Regions from separate parts of the Stenotrophomonas sp. YJH_SMC_16 genome, predicted to be linked through region 1. Evidence: riboswitches for the same ligand, from Rfam matches in the RefSeq annotation. Region 1 holds a riboswitch; the other holds the start of a gene.
What was found. Region 1 has a riboswitch for glycine ahead of AC5P6E_RS02665 (trimeric intracellular cation channel family protein). Riboswitches for the same ligand answer to the same signal wherever they lie in the genome.

Region 1 (7,120 bases):
CATCGGCCATCGACCGCGACTGCGCCACGCGCCTGGCGCCGCACGGGCTCAGTGAAGGGCGTTTCATCGTGCTTTTCCTGCTGCACGGCGCGGGTGGCACGCTGCCTCCGCATGAACTGGCCGAGCGCGCAGGTGTCACCCGCGCCACGATCAGTGGCCTGATTGATGGCCTGCAGCGCGAAGGGCTGCTGCAGCGGCGCAGTGACGCCGAAGACGGCAGGCGCCTGCAGATCGTGCTGACCACACAGGGGAAGTGCCTGGCCGAGACGCTGTTCAACCAGCACACGCAATGGATAGGGGGCTTGTTCAGCGGGTTGGACGCGGATGAACAGCAACAGCTGTCGCAGTTGCTGCACAAGGTCTGGCAGCACACCGATGCTGGACGAGAACGTGCAGCATGAGCCCGGCGATCGCGGCGCAACGGCTGCATGCACTCAACACCGGCCATGCCCCCACCACCCATCTGGCCGAATGCCTGGCAGTGGATTTCGCCGCGCTGCTGCAGGTGGTGGCGCCTGCGCTAGCACCGGAAGCGCTGCAACGCATGCAGGATGCCTCAGGCAAGGGCATCACACTGCGCATGGCCTTGGCTGCGCAACTGCTGCGTGAGGCGGGGCAGGGCGATCCCGTGCAATGGCAGGACCATGCGTCCGACACCGTGCGCGGGTGGGCCTGCTACCTGATCGGCAGCGATGCCCGCGCGACGTTGGCAGAGAAGCTGCAGCAGATGCGCACGCTGGCCGACGATCCACACTTCGGTGTGCGCGAATGGGCGTGGCTGGCGCTACGCACGGACATCGTTGCCGCGCCGATGCAGGCGCTTGGGTACCTGCAACCGTGGACACAGGAAACTTCGCCGTACCTGCGCCGCTTCGCCTGCGAAGCACTGCGTCCGCGCGGTGTCTGGGCCACACATATCGCGCTGTTCAAGCAGCACCCTGAACATGCATTGCCGATGCTGGAAGCACTGGCTGACGACCCGGAACGCTACGTGCAGGATTCGGTCGGCAACTGGCTCAATGATGCCGGCAAGACTCAGCCGAAGTGGCTGCGCGTGCTGTGCACGCGTTGGCAGCACGAGCGCCACAGCGACGCCAACGCCTACATCCGCAAACGCGCACTGCGCTCGCTCCGGTAGTGCCGGATGCTGGCCGACAAACCCGCAACCCCGTCAACCTCAAGGAAGAACCACCATGTCGCACACCTTCATCGAGCTCTATACCGCCACGCCGGCCTGGACCACACTGCCGCCCGAGCAGCGGAATGCCTTCTTCGCCCGTATTGGCGCCGGCATGCAGCAGTTCGATCCAGCCCGCATCACGCCGCTGGCGATGGGCCGCATTGCCAGGGACGTACCGCATAGCAGCGATGAACAGTTCTATGCGGTCTGGCGCTGCGCGAGCCGCGAGGAGGTCGATGCGCTGGTGGCTGGCATTGCCGCTACCGGCTGGCATGAGTACTTCACCACCACCCATGCGGTAGGCGCGATGGACAGCATGGCCCAGCACTTGGCCGACCTGGCCGCCTTGTAGCGGGGCGGCAGACGCCGGCAGATCCCGGTCCTCGGCATGGGTGGCACATGCGCCTGTCACCCGGACGCGGTAAACAGGACATTGCCCATGTCCATCCGCAGGGAAGTCGATCATGCAGAGCACGCTCCAGGTCACGCTGTTCGGCCCTCTTGGCGACAGCCCGGCGTTGCAGTTGCCGGGGCTGGAGGGGCCGTCGGTGGCCATCCAGGAATCGGCCCTGCGGCGGTTGGTTTCCGACCTCTACACCGCGCGTTCCCTGCTCAACCCCGAGCAGCTGGACGAGGCCCGGCGGGAACTGGATCGCGTGCTGGAACGCTGGGCCGACATCCATGAGGGCCTGCTGCTGGACGTGGAAGTGCATGGCAAATGAGCGACTTTGCGTGGTTGCCGCCGCGTAGGCCGGGCTGGCGCGCATCTCGCTGAACCGCGTCCCCAGTTGCGTATGAAACATTTTGCACTGCGCAAAAGCTGTGCTATCAATAGATCCCATGAACGCAGCCCCCACCAGCTTTTACTGGTATTACTTTCCGAAGCCACCGGCGGAGGAAGGATTGCGCTCACCCTGAAGAAAGCTTCAGACGCATTCCCGAAAGCCGCCAGCGAACCTGGCGGCTTTTTTCATGCCGCCACGCTGGGGACCCCCAACGTTCCGGAGATCTCCCGCAATGCCCCCGCACACCGACGACCTGCGTATCCGCACCATCGAACCGCTGACACCGCCTGCCCAGCTGCTGGCGATGCTGCCCTGTGACGATGAAGCCTCCGACACCGTCAGCGCCTCGCGCGCGGCCCTGCACCAGATCCTGCATGGCCGCGACGACCGCCTGGCAGTGGTGGTAGGCCCGTGCTCGATCCACGACCCGAAGGCCGCCATCGAGTACGCCCAGCGCCTGAAGCCGCTGCGCGACGCGCTGGCCGGCGAACTGGAAATCGTCATGCGCGTGTACTTCGAGAAGCCGCGCACCACGGTGGGCTGGAAGGGCCTGATCAACGATCCGGACCTGGACGGCAGCTTCAGGATCGACAAGGGCCTGCGCATCGCACGCGGCCTGCTGCGCGACATCAACAAGCTGGGCCTGCCGGCCGGTGTCGAGTTCCTTGACGTGATCTCGCCGCAGTACATCGCCGACCTGGTGGCATGGGGCGCGATCGGCGCACGCACCACTGAAAGCCAGGTGCATCGCGAGCTGGCCTCGGGGTTGTCGTGCCCGGTCGGCTTCAAGAACGGCACCGATGGCAACGTGAAGATCGCCGCTGACGCAGTGGGTGCGGCGTCCAATCCGCATCACTTCCTGTCGGTCACCAAGCAGGGCGGCACCGCCATCGTGTCGACCACCGGCAACCCGGATTGCCATGTGATCCTGCGCGGCGGCAAGCAGCCGAACTACGACGCAGGCAGTGTTGCCGAGGCCTGCCAGGTGTTGGCCAAGGCCAAGCTGCCGGCGCGCCTGATGATCGACGCCAGCCATGCCAACAGCCTGAAGAACCCGGAGAACCAGCCGAAGGTGATCGACGACATCGCCGTTCAGCTGGAAGACGGCGAACAGCGCATCGTTGGCGTGATGATCGAGAGCCATCTGGTCGGTGGCCGCCAGGAACTGGTGGAAGGCCAGCCGCTGGTCTACGGGCAGAGCATCACCGATGGCTGCATCGACTGGGACACCACCGTGACGGTGCTGGAGCGACTGGCCGCGGCCGTGCGTGCCCGTCGCGACGTAAAGGTGTCCGAAGCCGCTTGAGTGCGGCACGTGTGTGGATGGTGGCCAGCGCCTGCGGGGGTGCGGCCGCGATCAGGGCCGGTCGGAGTTGGAGACCGGCCCATCTGCACCGGCGATGCGCCTGGCGCTGCGCATGAGCGACAGCGCCAGGTACATCGCCGGGGTGGTGTGAGACGTAGATCCACGCCATGCGTGGATATCAGCGAGCCACACGGCAGGATTTCGGAAGAGTTGTATGGAGTCCTCCTGCGATTTCGGCCGAAGATGGGGTTCCTCGCCTGACTGGACCCCGCCGATGCGTGTTTTCCCGGATGACAACTTTCTGGATTCAGCTTGTCGGTCGATTTCCGGTGAAGCTGCCAAGGCGCTCGTGAGCTTGAAAGGCGGGCGAATCGCTGAAGATGCCGTATCTGTCATCGAAGACTGGTTTGAGCCGTCCCTCGAGAAGGCGCGCCTGCTGGCGGATCTTGATGAAAGAATCAGGATCCACAGCAGCGAAGGGGACCAGGGGCTGCTGCGGCCTGCGCTGAAGGCCCGGGCGGTGATCGCGGCATCTCCCGAGCCCGCGCCCGATGACTACGAGCCTTCATTCAAAGTAGTGCCTGCGACAACGCTAGGTGGCGACTGGAAATCCGACTGCGAGACCGACTGCGTGATTGTCGATGGTGATCTGATCGCAGACGGCACGCTGATACTGAACGATCTGAGCGAGACGCTCTGCGTGATCGTACTGGGGAGCCTCAGGGCCCGGAATCTCGACTGTGGTGGTTGGGTGTTCGTGCGTGATGAGCTGGAATGCGATCATCTGTACGCGTGCTCACTCAATGATGGGATTCTGTCCGTAGGTGGCAACATCACTGTTCAGACCTTCCTCGAGACCGGCACCTACACACAAGTGGCGGGGCACCTGACCGCTAGCTACCTCGGCAGCACCCACAACTCCATTGACGTGGAGGGCAAAGTGAACTGTCCAGGCTTCGAAAGACGGTCTGATAGCGACTACTTGTGCGAATGGATCGATCCTGTGTTGCTGGAAGCCGACGATTCCGACGGCGATTGGAGATGCGGACGCCAACGGTATCCGTCGGCTGACTATCCAGAGCGGATACGCGCGGGGGGCAGCCCCATGAAGTTCGTGCTCTAGATCTACGCCATGCGTGGATACCGCTCTTCTGTAGCGCCGGGCCATGCCCGGCGAACACGCCATCGTTCAATGCACTTCGTCGTGGTACACGAACTTCGGCATTTCCCAGCGGTAGTGGATCGCCAGCAGGCGCAGCGCGAAGCCGCCGCCGAGGCAGCACAGGATTGCGGTGGCATCGGCCACGCCCCAGTGCAGCAGCAACAGGTAGGCCGCGCCGGTCAGCAGCGCGATGATCGCGTACAGCTCCTTCTGGAAGATGAGTGGTACCTCGTTGCAGAGGATGTCGCGCAGCACGCCGCCGAACGCGCCGGTCAGCATGCCGGCAATCAGCACGATGGGCATCGCATGGCCGGCTTCGCGCGCGATCGAGCAGCCGATCAGGGTGAAGGCGATCAGGCCCAGGCCGTCGAGTACCAGGAAGGTGCGGCGGAAGTGGTGCATCCAACGTGCGACCCAGGTGGCGATCAGCGCCGCGCATACGGTGAAGCCCAGGTACTCGGGATGCTTCACCCAGCCCAGCGGATAGTGGCCGAGCAGGATGTCGCGCAGTGATCCGCCGCCGAGGGCGGTGACGCAGGCGATCATGACCACACCGAACAGGTCCATGCGGCGGCGGCCTGCGGACAGTGCGCCAGTCATGGCCTCGGCGGAAATGGCAATCAGGTAGATGATGGACAGCAGCATGGGACAGGCTCCGGGCGCGGTGGGGCCGGCCATGCGCGACTACCGCCACTGCCTGCGCAATGACGGGATGACGATGACCGGTGCCGCTCCCGCTGTCCTTTTGCCTGAGAGTTCAGCGGCGTAGGCCGCGTGCCCCTTCGGCGGATCGTCCCGGGCGTGCCCGGTGACCTCTCTCCAGCTCGGCGAGTCGAATGCATGGTTGGTGGGATTCCAGCCCACCGGCCTGAGCGATCATGGGAGCCTGCGCCTTCGGCGGGCGCCAGCGCGGCGCCTCTCTCCTGCATTCGGCCGCCAGTATATCCGCTGCAGTGCAGCACGGCATAATCCGGGCATGGCCCCGTCCCTCCGCCCTTGGTTCCTGTACCTGCTCGAATGCCGGGATGGCAGCTATTACGCCGGCATCAGCACCGACGTGGACGCGCGTTTCGCCGCCCACCAGGCCGGCAAGGGCGCGCGCTACACCCGGGCGCGGCCACCGCTGCGCGTGCTGGCCGTGCGCGAGTACCCGGACCGGGCCGCCGCCTCGCGGGCTGAGTGGCAGCTCAAGCAGCAGCCGCGCGAACGCAAGCTGGCCTGGCTGCAGGCACCGGATCCTGCGCTTCTGTAGAGTCGAGCCCACGCTCGGCTTTTGTTGCTGCTGCCTGATGGTGAAGCCGAGCATGGGCCCGGCTCTACAGTAGATCCACGCCATGCGTGGATGGGCGCTTCCAGCCATGCCATGATCGCCCAGCCCTCAGCGCTGGAGACCCGGATGTCCACGACCGCCCTGCTGTTCGCTCTCTCCGCAGCAACGAGCCCCGCCGCCGATCCGGCCACCCTCGCGGCCATCGAAGCCACCTGCCACGATTACGTCGACGGCCAGCTGGAGGCCGACCCGCAGCGCGTCGCCCGCTCCCTGCACCCGGACCTGGCCAAGCGCGCGGTCCTCGGCGATACGCCCGACGAACGCCTGGGCCTGCGCCGGATGTCGAAGGAAGAACTGGTCTCGCTGACGAAGCAGGGCGCGTTGAAGACCCCGAAGGATCAATGGGACCGCCGCTGCACGGTGCTGGACGTGACCGGCAACGCGGCGTCGGTGCGGCTGGAAACGCCGTGGTTTGTCGACTACTTCCACATGGGGCGCTTCGACCAGCGCTGGGTCATCGTCAACGCACTGTGGTACCCGAAACCGAAGGCGCCGTAGAGCCGAGCCCATGCTCGGCTTCTGCAAACCGCGCGAAGTGCAGCCGAGCATGGCTCGGCGCTACAGGAGCATACGTGCGGCCCTAGCGCTTCGGTCGCCGGTCGTCCTGGTCATCACCGAAGATGATGCGCGCGCTGCGCTGGTAGCTCCAGTACGCCACGGCCCAGTTCAGCAGCACCACGATGCGGTTGCGGAAGCCGATCAGGAAGAACACGTGCGCGGCCAGCCAGAACCACCACGCCAGCACACCGGACAGCTGCAGCCGGCCCAGGTGCACGATCGCAGCCATGCGGCCGATCGTGGCCAGGTTGCCGAAGTCTGCGTACTTGAACGGGCCGGGTTCGGGCTTGCCGTGCAGGCGCGCGCGGATCACCTCGGCCACGTACTTGCCCATCTGCTTGGCCGCGGGCGCCACGCCAGGCACCGGCTTGCCGTTGGCCTGGTTCAATACGGCCAGATCGCCAGCCACGAACAGTTCCGGGTGGCCAGACAGGGTGAGGTCGGGTTGCACCTGCACGCGCCCGGCGCGGTCCAGCGGCACCTCCAGCGTGCGCGCCAGCGGTGAAGCGGCCACACCGGCGGCCCACACCACCGTGCGTGCCGGCACGAACTGATCGCCGAGCCTGAAGCCCTGGCTGTCGATGTCGCTCACCGGGGTGCCGGTCAGCACTTCCACGCCCAGCTTTTCCAGCTGCCGGCGCGCCTTCAGCGAAAGCACTTCCGGGAACGAGGACAGTACGCGCGGCCCGGCTTCGACCAGCCGCACCTTGGCGCTGGCCGGGTCGATGTGGCGGAACTCGTTGCGCAGGGTATGGCGCGCGATCTCGGCCAGCGTGCCGGCCAGTTCGACGCCGGTAGG
Region 2 (7,120 bases), on a different contig from region 1:
TGTGCCCGGGCAGGTCCGCCAGGCCATCTTCCTGCTGGGCGGCACCCACTACCTGTGCTTTGACAGCCTGGACGTGCACGACTTCACCTTCAGCCCGTCGATCTCGCTGTTCGTCGAGTGTTCCGGTGCCGAGCAGTTCGAGCGCGCCGCGCGTGTGCTGGGCGAGGGCGGCCACTGGTTGATGCCGGTGGGCGACTATGACTTCAGCAACCGCTACGGCTGGGTGCAGGATCGCTTCGGCGTGTCGTGGCAGTTGAGCCTGGGGCAGATGCCGGACCCGTGATCGGATGTTTGTGGGTGTGGACTTTGGTCCACACACCCTCATGAAAACGGCCCGCTTGCGCGGGCCGTTCTCTTTACCGATGCAGCGAGTAATCAAGCCTCGACTTCATCATCCTTGTAGGCATCGACCGGAATGCAGGCGCACATCACGTTCTTGTCGCCGTACACGTTGTCCACGCGCGCCACCGGCGGCCAGTACTTGCTCTGCTTCAGGCTGGCCAGCGGGAATGCAGCCAGTTCACGCGGGTAGGCGTGGGTCCACTCGCTGGCGGTCACCGCGGTGGCGGTGTGCGGCGCGTTCTTCAGCGGGTTGTCCTCGCGGTCCAGGCGGCCGTCTTCGATCGCGGTGATCTCCTCGCGGATCTGGATCATCGCGTCGATGAAGCGATCCAGCTCGTGCAGCGATTCGCTCTCGGTCGGCTCGACCATCAGCGTGCCAGCCACCGGGAAGCTCAGGGTCGGGGCATGGAAGCCGAAGTCGATCAGGCGCTTGGCCACGTCCTCGGCGCCGATGCCGCTGGTCTTCTCCAGCGGGCGCACGTCCAGGATGCACTCATGCGCCACCAGGCCGTTGCGGCCGGTGTACAGGGTCTTGAAGTGCGGTGCCAGGCGCTTGGCGATGTAGTTGGCGTTGAGCTGCGCGACCTGGGTGGCCTTGCGCAGGCCTTCGCGGCCCATCATCGCGATGTACATCCAGCTGATCGGCAGGATCGAGGCGCTGCCGAAGCTGGCCGCGCTGACCATGCCGACCGGGCCGTTGTCACCCAGCTTGCCCGGCAGGAACGGCGCCAGGTGCTCCTTGACCGCGCACGGGCCAACGCCCGGGCCGCCACCGCCGTGCGGGATGCAGAAGGTCTTGTGCAGGTTCAGGTGCGAAACGTCCGAACCCCACTTGCCCGGCTTGGCCACGCCGACCAGGGCGTTCATGTTGGCACCGTCGGTGTACACCTGGCCGCCGTGCTTGTGGATGATCTCGCAGATCTCCACCACCTCTTCCTCGAACACGCCGTGCGTGGACGGGTAGGTCATCATGATCGCGGCCAGGCGGTCGCTGTACTTCTCGGCGTTGAGGCGGATGTCCTCGACATCGACGTTGCCGTTGGCATCGGTCTTGGTCACCACCACCTTCATGCCGCACATCTGTGCCGAAGCCGGGTTGGTGCCGTGTGCCGAATCCGGGATCAGGCAGATGTCACGGTGATCTTCGCCGCGCGAACGGTGGTAGGCGCGGATCGCCAGCAGGCCGGCGTACTCGCCCTGCGCGCCGGAGTTCGGCTGCAGGCTGACCGCGTCGTAGCCGGTGCATTCGACCAGCATCGCTTCCAGCGTGTCGATCAGTTCCTTGTAGCCCAGCGCCTGGTCGGCCGGCACCAGCGGGTGGATCTGCGAGAACTCCGGCCAGGTCACCGGGATCATCTCGGCGGTGGCGTTGAGCTTCATGGTGCACGAGCCCAGCGGGATCATCGTGCGGTCCATCGCCAGGTCCTTGTCGGCCAGCGAACGCAGGTAGCGCAGCAGTTCGTGCTCGCTGTGGTGGGTGTTGAACACCGGATGGGTCAGGAACGCGGACTGGCGCAGCAGGCCGGCCGGCAGCGCGTCGGCGGTGCTGGCATCCAGCGCGTCGACGTCCAGCGAAGCACCGAACACTGCAGCCACGGCGACGATGTCGGCGCGGGTGGTGGTCTCGTCCAGGCTGATGCCGACCGAGTCGCTGTCAATCGCGCGCAGGTTGTAGCCGGCGGCGCGGGCCTTGGCATGGATCTCATCGGCGTGCACGCCGGTGACATGCAGGGTGTCGAAGAAGTCGCCACCAACCTGCACGCCGGCATTGCGCAGCGCTGCGGCCAGGATCGAGGCCAGGCGATGGGTGCGGCGGGCAATGCGGGTCAGGCCTTCCGGGCCGTGGTAAACGGCGTACATCGAGGCCATCACCGCCAGCAGCACCTGCGCGGTACAGATGTTGGAAGTCGCCTTCTCGCGGCGGATGTGCTGCTCGCGGGTCTGCAGGGTCAGGCGGTAGGCCGGGTTGCCCTGGGCATCGACCGAAACACCGATCAGGCGGCCCGGCATCGAGCGCTTGTAGGCGTCACGGCAGGCCATGAAGGCGGCGTGCGGGCCACCGAAGCCGAACGGCACGCCGAAACGCTGGCTGTTGCCGACCACGATGTCCGCGCCCCATTCGCCCGGGGCGGCCAGCAGGGTCAGGGCCAGCAGGTCGGTGGCCACGGCCACCAAGCCGCCGCGTGCGTGCACGGCATCGACCAGCGCCTTGTAGTCGCCCACCTGGCCGAAGGTATCCGGATACTGCAGCAGCAGGCCGAAGGCTTCCGCTTCCAGCGCTTCGGCCGGGGTGCCGACGCGCAGCACGATGCCCATGGGCTCGGCGCGGGTACGCAGCAGTTCCAGCGTCTGCGGATGCACGGCGTCGTGCACGAAGAAGGTGTCCGACTTGGACTTGGCCGAACGCTTGGCCAGGGTCATCGCTTCAGCAGCGGCGGTGGCTTCGTCCAGCAGCGAGGCGTTGGCGATTTCCATGCCGGTCAGGTCGGCGCACAGGGTCTGGAAGTTGATCAGCGCTTCCATGCGGCCCTGCGAGATTTCCGCCTGGTACGGAGTGTAGGCGGTGTACCAGGCCGGGTTTTCCAGGATGTTGCGCAGGATCACGTTCGGCGTGTGGGTGCCGTAGTAGCCTTGGCCGATGAAGCTGCGCAGCACGGTGTTCTTGTCGGCGATCGCACGGATCTTCGCCAGTGCCTGTACTTCGGTCATCGACTCCGGCAGCGCCAGCGGTGCCGGCGACTTGATCTTGGCCGGTACGATGGCATCGGTCATGCCATCCAGCGACGCGTGGCCGACGACATCGAGCATCTGCGCGATCTCGGCGTCGTTGGGGCCGATGTGGCGCTCGACGAACGCGTTGTGGTGCTCGAGCTCACGCAGGGAAGGGGTGTTCTGGGACATGGCGAAGGATCCGTCAGGAAAGGGCACACGCACGGGCACAAGCCGCCGGTCGGCGGTCTGCGGGGCGCCCCTCTGTCCTTTTGCCTGAGAGTTTAAAAGCGCGGAAAACCGCAGCTTCGTGCCCCTTCGGCGCCGGATCGAACCGGTCTCTCCAGAGTTGTGTTACGGGTGGTATCGGGCCTGAGCGATTACGGGCGTTGCGCCTTCGGCAGCGGTGTTCCGCTTCTCCCACCGTGTTGCCCGCCGATTATAGCCCGTTGCGGGCCCGGCCAGCGGCCGCCGGTCGGTGCCGCCGCGCCTGAATGGCCGATGGCCCGGCCGTGCGTTTTGTGCAGTGCTGCATGGCATCAGGCGCAATCCCCACCTATGATGGGCGGATACCCGAATTCATCTGGCGCCGTCCCCGTTGTTGCGGGACCGGCGCCCGCCGTGCGTGCCCCGCATGGCCCTGCCGGACGCTTCCTCCATGACCGCCGCTGTTGCCCCTTCCACCCGCCGCATGGCCCTGCTGCTTGCCGGCCTGGCCATGTTCGGCCCGTTCTCGATCGACACCATCTTCCCGGCGTTCCCGCAGCTGGCCCAGCGCCTGGCGGTGGACGAAGTGGCGGTGCAGCAGACCATCAGCGTGTACCTGCTGTTCTATGGCCTGATGAGTCTGGCGCACGGCCCGCTGTCCGATGCCTGGGGCCGCAAGCGGGTGATCCTGGGCGGCCTGGTGGTGTTCGTCGGCGCCTCGGTCGGCTGCGCGCTGTCCACCGACCTGTCCACGCTGCTGGCGTTCCGCGCGCTGCAGGGCCTGTCGGCGGGTGTCGGCATGATCGTCGGCCGCGCGGTGATCCGCGACCTGTACCACGGCCACGATGCCCAGCGGCTGATGAGCCAGGTGTCGATGCTGTTCGGCATCGCTCCGGCCATCGCACCGATCATCGGTGGCTGGATCCTGCTCAGTGGCGCCGGCTGGCCGCTGATCTTCTGGTTCCTGGTGGTGTTCGGGCTGGTGCTGTTGGCGGCCACCGCGCGCTTCCTGCCGGAAACCCATGCGGTCGAGGCACGGGTGCCGCTGTCGCCGCGCGTGCTGCTGCGTGACTACGTGCGCATCGGCTTCAACCCGCGCTTCCTGCGCCTGGCGCTGGCCGGCAGCATCGGTTTCGGCGGCATCTTCCTGTACATCTCCTCGGCACCGGTGTTCGTGATGCAGCACCTGCACCTGGGCGAGGGCGGTTTCGCCTGGTTGTTCATCCCCACCATCGGTGGCATGACCACCGGCTCGTTCCTGTCCGGGCGCATGGCCGGGCACACCACGCCCACACGCCAGGTCGCCATCGGTTTCAGCCTGTGCGCGCTGTCGGCGCTGCTGAATGTCGGCTACGTGGCGCTGTCGCCGCAGTTCGTGCTGCCGTGGGCGGTGCTGCCGATCTTCCTGGGCGGCATGGGCATGGCCCTGATCTTCCCGATCCTGGCCTTGGCGGTGCTGGACATGTACCCGCACCAGCGCGGCCTGGCCTCGTCGCTGCAGGCCTTCGTGCAGCTGATGATCAGCACCGTGGTGGCCGGCGTGGTGTCGCCGCTGCTCAGTGCCAGCCCGCTGCACCTGGCGCTGGGCCAGGCCGCGTTCTTCGGCGCCGGATTCGTTTTCTGGTACTGGGAACACCAGCGTGAACGCGCGGCGCAGGCAGCCTGCACGGGCCATTGAGCAGCGCGCAGGGGTAGGGCAGGCCGCGATGCCCGTAACGCTTGCGGCGAGCAACGACCGGACTAGGCTGGGGACTCCAGCCAGCCGGTGCGTGGATGCACGACAGCCAGCCGATCCGATGTCGTTGCATGAGGTTCCCCCATGGCTGCGCAGCAGACCTATCGCCTGTTCGAGGTGGCGCTGAAGGAGCGCCGCGTTCTTTCCCCTTCCCTGGACCGCATGGTGTTCACTGGTGCCGACGTGGCGCGGATGAAGACCGAAGGCCCGGACCAGCGCATCAAGGTGTTCTTCCCCTTGCCCGGCCAGGACGTGCCGCAGGTGCCCAGCGGCGAGGACTGGTATCCGCGCTACCGGGCGCTGCCGGACGACCAGCGCCCGCCCATGCGCACCTACACCATCCGCCACCTGCGCGCCGAGCAGGGCGAGGTCGACGTTGATTTCGTGCTTCATGGCGAGACCGGGCCGGCCTCGCGCTGGGCCATCCACGCGCGACCGGGCGACCGCGTAGTGCTGCTGGCCCCCGATGCCGACTGTGCCGACAGCAGCGAAGGCTGGGAATGGAAACCGCCGGCGGGAGTCGGCCAGGTGCTGCTGGTGGCGGATGAAACCGCGCTGCCGGCGGTGGCCGGAATTCTTGAGGAACTGGCGGCCATGGTCGACCCACCGCGCACGCTGGCGCTGCTGGAGGTGGCGCAGGCCGGTGATGCGGTGCACCTGAAGGCGCCCTCCAGCGCCGAGCTGGTCTGGCTGCCGCGCGGGCAGGCCGCCTACGGACAGCCGTTGCTGCAGGCGGTCCAGGCGCGGTTGGCAGCGACCTCGAGCGTGGCTGCCGGCGATGCGCTGGAGGAGATCGACGTCGATACGCAGATCCTCTGGGAGCAAGCTGATACCCGCGTGGCCGGTCCGCTGTATGCCTGGGTGGCGGGTGAGGCGGGGGCGGTGATGGCGATCCGCCGCCACCTGGTGCGCGATTGCGGGCTGGACCGCCGCGCGATCACCTTCATGGGCTACTGGCGGCATGGCAAGGTGCTGGACTGACCTGACTGGATCGAGCACGCGTGAAGCAGCGCTGCGGGCGGGGTGCGCTATCCTTGCGCCCCCCTTCGCAGCGGTACCGCACCATGTCCACCAGTTCCAAGACCCGCCGCGACCAGCGCCGTCGCCAGGAAAAGCAGGCCGCCAACAAGGCCGCCGCGCAGGCGTCGCCGGTGGAACCGCATGCCGAACTGCGCGATGCTCAGCGCACCCTGCTGGCCGGTGTCGTGCGCCGCGACGGCGAATGGGTGCTGGGCATGGACGGCCGAATCGCGGGCCACAGCGAGAGCGCTGCGCAGGTGCTGGCGCTGATCATGCAGGCCGGTGAGCTGCACGAGCGCAATGGCACGCCGGTGCGCCTGATGTACTCCGATGCACTGCGCGATGCTGCACAGGCCGAAGCGCAGGAGAAAGGCCAGACCTTCGAGGAATTCAAGGCCGAGCTGGCCGCGGCGATGGCGGCGAAGAAGAACAGCTGATCCGCCGTGGGTAGCGCCGGGCCATGCCCGGCGAGCGCAGCGGTGCGATGAAGAGCCGCCGGGCATGGCCCGGCGCTACCGGAAACATCAGGGGCGGATCCTCGCGGACCCGCCCCTTTTCTCATTTTGCTGCCGGGGCCGCGTTGGCCTGCCAGCCGCACATCTGGCCTTCGTTCTGCTGCTTCAGCCACTCGTTGACCGGGGTGAAGTACTCGATCATCGGGCCGGCATCGAGCTTGTCGGCACCGGTCAGTTCCTTCAGCGTGGCCTGCCACGGCTGGCTGGCACCCTTGCTCAGCATCGCCCAGTACTTCTGGCCGGCTTCCTTGTTGCCGTAGAAGGTGCACTCATGCAGCGGGCCCTTGTAGCCGGACGCGTCGCACAGGCCCTTGTAGAACTGGAACTGCAGGATGCGCGCCAGGAAGTAGCGGGTGTACGGGGTGTTGCCCGGCACGTGGTACTTCGCGCCCGGATCGAAGAACTCTTCGCCACGGGTGCTGGCCGGCGCCACGCCCTGGTACTTGGCCTTCAGGTCCCACCACGCCTTGTTGTAGTTGTCGGCGGTGATCGAGCCATCGAACACGCCCCAGCGCCAACGGTCGATCATCAGCCCGAACGGCAGGAACGACACGCCCGACAGCGCCATGCGCATCTGGTTGTTGATGACCGC

Region 2: it holds a riboswitch for glycine, as region 1 does, so the genes downstream of both, gcvP (aminomethyl-transferring glycine dehydrogenase) here and AC5P6E_RS02665 (trimeric intracellular cation channel family protein) in region 1, are expected to answer to the same signal.

Annotation. Positions count from the first base shown of each region.
Region 1 covers NZ_JCAFRH010000001.1:599,825-606,944, reverse strand. Annotated here, with positions in the region: gene AC5P6E_RS02695 (MarR family transcriptional regulator) at 1-401, shown strand, start outside; gene AC5P6E_RS02690 (DNA alkylation repair protein) at 398-1,138, shown strand; gene AC5P6E_RS02685 (DUF6616 family protein) at 1,194-1,532, shown strand; gene AC5P6E_RS02680 (hypothetical protein) at 1,645-1,902, shown strand; gene AC5P6E_RS02675 (3-deoxy-7-phosphoheptulonate synthase) at 2,198-3,271, shown strand; gene AC5P6E_RS02670 (hypothetical protein) at 3,546-4,394, shown strand; gene AC5P6E_RS02665 (trimeric intracellular cation channel family protein) at 4,461-5,078, opposite strand; glycine riboswitch at 5,163-5,266, opposite strand; glycine riboswitch at 5,280-5,369, opposite strand; gene AC5P6E_RS02660 (GIY-YIG nuclease family protein) at 5,410-5,685, shown strand; gene AC5P6E_RS02655 (nuclear transport factor 2 family protein) at 5,830-6,261, shown strand; gene AC5P6E_RS02650 (NAD(P)/FAD-dependent oxidoreductase) at 6,344-7,120, opposite strand, start outside.
Region 2 covers NZ_JCAFRH010000013.1:1,749-8,868, reverse strand. Annotated here, with positions in the region: gene AC5P6E_RS20050 (VOC family protein) at 1-283, shown strand, start outside; gene gcvP (aminomethyl-transferring glycine dehydrogenase) at 376-3,243, opposite strand; glycine riboswitch at 3,306-3,408, opposite strand; gene AC5P6E_RS20040 (multidrug effflux MFS transporter) at 3,710-4,936, shown strand; gene AC5P6E_RS20035 (siderophore-interacting protein) at 5,078-5,974, shown strand; gene AC5P6E_RS20030 (hypothetical protein) at 6,058-6,450, shown strand; gene AC5P6E_RS20025 (M2 family metallopeptidase) at 6,572-7,120, opposite strand, start outside.